Linked DNA regions of Methylotuvimicrobium sp. KM2. The protein of the gene in region 2 binds, or shares a complex with, the protein of the main gene of each other region. Links are inferred from orthologs where the notes say so. Each region holds a gene or a part of one and is shown on either strand. Other genes may lie near its edges. The genes, in order: WJM45_RS16055 and pnp.

Region 1 (3,235 bases), 2.5 Mb from region 2 along the record:
CAGTTATTTGTCGGAGAGCGATATTTCCGGTGCGCGATTCGATTTTGCCGTACTTAATAGGGCTTTGCTCGACAATGTGCGTTTCAATAGTTCCACGCGTTTTTTAGGCGTCAATTTGCATGCAGTCAACTTTACGTTGGCAACCTTGTTATATGATTTAGCCTTGTCGCAGCAACGTATTCAGCAATTGGATAGGCATTATCCGGTATTCGCCTGTTTTTTACGCTGGTCCTGCGATTATGGTCGTTCATTTTCGCGATATGCGCTATGGGTTGTGGGTTTCGTGTTAGCTTATGCTGCAATTTTTTGGGGTTTGATGGATCGCTCGTTTTTGGACTGTCTGTATTTTTCACTGACGACATTTACGACGGTCGGTTATGGCGATATCGTACCGGTCGGTTCTCTGCAAAAACTGTTAGCGATGTCCGAAATGGCGATAGGTTATTTGATGGGCGGGTTATTGGTCGGTATTTTAGCCAAGCGGGTTATTGGGTGATGTTTTTTGACTGAAATAGCGAGAGAATTTCATGGGGTTCCTTCTGTAGGCCTCACGGTTGCCGTTATTTTGGTTCCGGCAACCGTGAGTTTAAAAGGGATTAATGTTTAGACGTCCGATTCGCTTTCGGATTTAACAACGGGTTTGCTGTCGGTATTGTTGTCCGGTTTAGCGCCGGTAGCGTCTTGTTCACGGCGAGGCTTCTCGTCTTGTGTTTTAACCACTTCTGCCGATTTCGGGCCTTCATCGGCTTGAGTTGGAACGTTCGGTCCGCTGGTTTCGTCCTGTTGTGAGGATTCCGGTTTTCGGTAATTCGGGTTCCGAGGACGACGTCTATTCGGGCCTCTTCTTCCATTTCTGGATGGCGATTTTTTTACCGGTTGTTCGACAGCTTCATTCGTCGTTTTGTCCGGCTCAACCGATTGTTGAGCGACTTCTTCAGTAATGGTCTCTTTCTGTTCGTCAGGTTTTGTTTCACGCTTATTGGCGGGCCTTTTAGGTCGGTTACTTCGACTTCCCGGTCCACGTTTGTTATCGCGTTTTTTGCCCTGCGTTCTTTCTTCGCCTTCTTTTCGTTCCTGTTTTTTGGCTGGCTGGGGTGTGGCTGTCGTTTCTTCTTTACCGCCGACCAATTTTTGCCAAAAGCGCTTAATCAGGCTGGCCGAGGTATTGCGATTTTGTACCGGCGCAGGCGCATCGGGTAGAAATTCTTTAATAGCCGCTTGTTCGGCTTTGGGCTTGATCTGTTGCGCGAACTCAGGAAGCGGAATATCTTCTTCCTTGATTTGTAAATAGCTAGGTTTTTCCTCGATCGCATCCTTGGCTTTGATTCGGTCTATCGTGTAAGCCGGCGTTTCCAGGTGTTTGCTCGGCAGAATCACGATGCCGACTTTTAATCGAGACTCGATCAATTCGATAGCTGGCCGCTTTTCATTGAGCAGGAAAGTCGCGCTTTCGATCGGCAAATGCGCGATGACTTTTTCGGTGCCGGGTTTCATCGCTTCTTCTTCCAGTACGCGCAGCACTGCCAATGCGACCGATTCGACATTACGGATCGTTCCTTGGCCTTTACAGCGTGGGCAGATTAGTTGCGTGGATTCTCCTAGCGAAGGTCGAAGCCGCTGTCTAGACATTTCCAGCAAGCCGAATCGCGAAATACGGCTGGTTTGTATACGAGCGCGATCGATTTTTAACGCATCGCGTAAGCGGTTTTCGACCGCGCGTTGATTTTTATTGGCCATCATATCGATGAAGTCGATCACGAACAAACCGCCCAAATCGCGAAGCCGTAACTGACGAGCGATTTCATCGGCGGCTTCAAGGTTGGTGTTCAAAGCGGTTTCTTCGATGTCGCTGCCTTTGGTCGCGCGTGCCGAGTTAATATCGATCGAGGTCAATGCTTCGGTATGATCGATCACGATCGAGCCGCCGGATGGCAGCGATACTTCGCGTCCGTAGGCGATTTCGATTTGCGATTCGATTTGATAGCGACTAAACAACGGTACCGAATCCTGATAGAGTTTCGCTTTAGACAAAAAGTGCGGCATGACCTGTTTCAAAAACTTTTGCACCAGGTGGAATGCTTCTTCCTTGTCGATTAGGATTTCATCAATGTTGCCGCGTAGATGGTCGCGCAGGGCTCTGATGATGACATTGCTTTCTTGGAATATCAAAAAAGGGGCCGAGTGCTCGCTAGCCGAACGTTCGATCGCTTCCCATAGTTGCAATAGATAATTCAAGTCCCATTGCAGTTCCTCGGCGCTCTTGCCGCAACCGGCGGTACGGACGATCAAACCCATGGTGTCGGGAATCTCCAATGCCGCCATGACTTCACGCAATTCATTTCGCGTATCGCCTTCAATGCGCCTGGAAATACCGCCGGCTTTCGGGTTGTTCGGCATCAATACCAAATAGGTTCCGGCGAGGCTGATGTAGGTGGTTAATGCCGCGCCTTTGTTTCCGCGTTCTTCTTTTTCGATTTGAACGACGATTTCTTGGCCTTCCTTGATTTGATCTTTGATCGATGCGCGTCCGCCTTCGGAGGTGTCGCCTTCCGCGCGTTGCCGGAAGTTCGGAGCGATTTCTTTAAAGGGTAAAAAGCCGTGTTTTTCGGAGCCGTAATTCACGAAAGCGGCTTCTAGGCTGGGTTCGATACGGGTAATAATGCCTTTGTAAATGTTTGACTTTTTTTGTTCTTTTGAAGGGACTTCAATGTCAAAATCGTAAAGTTTTTGACCATCTACCAAAGCGACACGCAGTTCTTCAGGTTGCGTGGCATTGATAAGCATTCTTTTCATTTAAGGTATCCTTGATTATTCCTGTCCCATGTTTAGAATTTTTTTAAGACTTTCAGGTTGCGCATCGGCGTTAGACCTTCGTATGGGCTGTTACGATGCCGCGGCTTTTAGGGCCGGGACGGGGGGGTGTGCCGTCCTATGATTGGCGGTCTCGCTTGCTTTCGTTCATTCGTTTAAGTTATGAAAAGCAAAAGAATTTGCATTGTTTATTCAGCATGATTTATTCGATGCGAATAGGTGTGCGCAAGCCTGTCTTCTTGTAAAATCCTTCCTAAACAGGAATTATTATATTTCGCTCATCACGGGTCGAACGATAAAACCCAAAATTCCAATGACTGAACAGTCGTTTAGTAACTGGTCAGCGAATAATTTTTTAGGGCTCCTAATCGCATAAGGCGGACGGAGCGTTTATTTTAGTTGTATAAACTGGCCTAATATATCA
Region 2 (3,266 bases):
TTTTAGTCTTTTTGACCTCGATGCCATTTAATCCTGAAAAGAGCAGTTGGCATGTGTTGTAAACCGTTCGTGCTGAGTAAAGTCGAACCATGAAGGGTCTACAACACCTTCACCGTCTTGGTGAAGCCTCAAACTACCGTTCACCCTTCGACAGGGCTCTCCTGAGCCCAGCCGAAGGGCTCAGGGCGAACGGTAGTTTGAGGCTCTCAACTGCTCTTTTTAGGTTAATGTGACTTGGTGTTCTCGGCCTTGAAATCGCGATCAGGGGATCGCTCCCACAGGGGCCGGATGCTCTGTAGAAGCGATGCCTTCATCGCCTTGGCAAATGAATTTACCCTTAACCCAGCTTTAACAAGTGTAGTGCCTACCGCCTATGCTATTGAAATATAATAATTAAAAATCATGCCAAATTTAACTTTGCAGTGCCATAAAATTAATTATTGCATATTATTCAATAACCTATTGACGCGCAATGTTAAGGCTGGGTTAAATGAAACCTTGGCAATTCAGTAGGCCATAAAAAAGGGCCCGTTCGAGCCCTTTTCAATTCGTCAGTTTTTCTTACGAATTACTCTTCGAGATCAACAGCTTTCATGCTCAATCTGACACGACCCTGTCTATCGATTTCCAGCACCTTGACTTTGACGACATCGCCTTCGGATAGCTTATCGCTAACCTTGTCGACATGCTCGTCCGAAATCTGAGAGATATGCACTAAACCGTCTTTACCCGGCAGAATCGTCACGAATGCGCCGAAGTCCATCAATCGGGCAACCTTGCCCTCATAGGTTTTTCCGACTTCGACTTCCGCGGTAATTTCCTCGATCAAACGACGTGCTTCTTCTCCGGCTTGTTTATCGACCGAAGCGACTTTGACGACGCCGTCATCGGTCAAATCAATGCTGGCACCGGTTTGTTCGGTGATACTGCGGATCGTTGCACCGCCTTTACCGATGACTTCGCGGATTTTACTTGGATCGATTTTGAACGAAATAATGCGCGGCGCATAATCGGACATTTGTCCGCGAGTCTCGGACAGCGATTTGTTCATTTCGCCCAAAATGTGCAAGCGGCCTTGCTTGGCTTGCTCGAGTGCGGTTTTCATGATCTCGGCAGTAATACCGTCGATCTTGATATCCATCTGTAGCGCGGTCACGCCTTCCTCTGAACCGGCGACTTTAAAGTCCATATCGCCCAAATGATCTTCATCGCCCATGATATCGGATAAGACTGCGAATTGATCGCCTTCCTTAATCAAACCCATCGCGATACCCGCAACCGGCGCCTTAATAGGCACGCCCGCGTCCATCAACGCCAAGCTACTGCCGCACACCGACGCCATCGAACTTGAACCGTTCGACTCGGTAATTTCGGAAACGACGCGCACAACATAAGGAAATTCATCCATGTTCGGCAATACCGCTTGAACGCCGCGTTTTGCCAAGCGACCGTGGCCGATTTCCCGGCGTTTCGGAGAACCGACAAAACCGGTTTCACCGACACAATAAGGAGGGAAGTTGTAATGCAGCATGAAACTTTCACGGTATTCGCCTTCCAGAGCATCGATGACCTGTGAGTCACGTTCGGTACCCAGGGTCGCGACAACCAAGGCCTGCGTTTCGCCGCGGGTAAACAACGCCGAACCATGAGTTCTCGGCAACACGCCGGTACGAATTGAAATAGGTCTGACCGTTTTCAAGTCTCGGCCGTCGATACGCTTGCCCTCTTCAAGAATCGAGCCGCGTACGATTTTCTTTTCGAGATTTTCGATGATGCCGCGAATGTCGGATTCGCTATATTGCTCATCAGCCGTCAACTTATCGACAACAGCATTTCGAATTTCTTTCAGTTGCTCTTGTCTGACCAGTTTTTCAGGGACTTGATAAGCCGCTTTAATTCCGGCTTCCACTTCAGCTATCACCAAAGATTCCAGCTCGGTGTTAGCAGCCGCCGGTTGCCACGCCATCGGCGCTTTGTTAACCATCGCGGCCAGTTCTTTAATCGCTGTAATTGCCGTTTGCATCTGTTCATGCCCGAACAACACGGCGCCGAGCATCACTTCCTCGGACAAGCATTGCGCTTCGGATTCGACCATCAGCACCGCATGTTCGGTACCGGCAACAACCAATTCCAATTGCGACTCGGCCAATAACGAAGGTGTCGGATTCAATAAATATTGGCCGTCTTTATAACCGACTCGAGCCGCACCGACTGGACCGTTGAAGGGCAACCCTGAAATCGATAACGCTGCGGAAGCTCCAATCAAGGCAGGAATTTCAGGATCGATGTCGGGATTCAGTGAAAGAACGGTGGCGATAATTTGAACTTCGTTGGTAAAGCCATCCGGAAACAAGGGGCGGATAGGACGGTCAATAAGGCGGGAGGTTAACGTTTCTTTTTCGCTCGGCCGGCCTTCTCGTTTAAAAAAGCCGCCTGGAATCTTACCCGCGGCAAAGGATTTTTCCTGATAATTGACAGTCAATGGAAAAAAATCTCCGCCGCTGTTTGCTTCTTTTTTTCCAACGACTGTCACTAGAAGGGTGGTTCCTTCCATGTCGATCATTACAGCGCCGTCCGCCTGACGAGCTATCTCACCGGTTTCCAGTGTAACGAGCTGTTCGCCATACTGAAATTCTTTCCGAATCGGATTCACTATACGGTTCCTATAGGTTAAGGGTTGTTATCAAAATCGGTTTATTGCTTTACTTAGGATTTCGCGAAAATTAACTTCCTGGAGTTATGGGCTTTGTCGAGGGTGCGGTAACTCGCCTGGCAGGACGCCGTGAACCCAGCACCTAAATTATGCAAGATAGTTACCATAGTCAAAAGGCTATGGAATTTAGGTGCTGGGTGAATACGTCCTTGTAAGCTTGGCGGCGGCTTTCCCTGCCGCCGACACCTGCCAATCGAGCAACCGAACCCTCCAAAAATAGGAACGTTATTTATGACCAAATCCTTACAAATGAAAGAACGGCGCTGAAAGTCATTTCAGGCCGTTCTTTTTTATTATTATTTACGCAATCCTAAGCGCTCGATCAATGACCGATAACGGTTAATATCCTTCTTTTTCAAATAATCCAACAACTTGCGGCGCTGATTAACCATCCGCAGTAAACCGCGGCGGGAATGATTGTCTTTTTTGTGCTCGGCAAAATGCGGCGTCAAATGAAGAATGTGCGCCGTCAGCAATGCGACTTGCACTTCCGGAGATCCGGTATCGGTTTCACTCAAACGATATTCTTCAACGACTGCTTTTTTTTGTTCCG

What was found.
Region 1: the proteins of pnp (region 2) and WJM45_RS16055 are in contact, whole or in part, in a cryo-EM structure (PDB 9QH0), measured with the Escherichia coli proteins. The link is inferred for Methylotuvimicrobium sp. KM2 from one-to-one orthologs.

Annotation. Positions count from the first base shown.
Region 1 is NZ_CP150634.1:3,832,005-3,835,239, reverse strand. Bases 199-3,104 are described here. They hold WJM45_RS16055 (Rne/Rng family ribonuclease), read right to left. Parts: upstream 2,794-3,104; coding sequence 604-2,793; downstream 199-603. Other genes in these bases: WJM45_RS16060 (ion channel), read left to right, coding at 199-496. Also shown: more of WJM45_RS16060, read left to right, coding at 1-198. UniProt on the Escherichia coli protein: Endoribonuclease that plays a central role in RNA processing and decay. Required for the maturation of 5S and 16S rRNAs and the majority of tRNAs. Also involved in the degradation of most mRNAs.
Region 2 is NZ_CP150634.1:1,374,412-1,377,677, reverse strand. The notes cover bases 112-3,048. They hold pnp (polyribonucleotide nucleotidyltransferase), read right to left. Parts: upstream 2,654-3,048; coding sequence 569-2,653; downstream 112-568. Other genes in these bases: rpsO (30S ribosomal protein S15), read right to left, coding at 3,010-3,048. Outside these bases: more of rpsO, read right to left, coding at 3,049-3,266. UniProt on the Escherichia coli protein: Involved in mRNA degradation. Catalyzes the phosphorolysis of single-stranded polyribonucleotides processively in the 3'- to 5'-direction. Also involved, along with RNase II, in tRNA processing.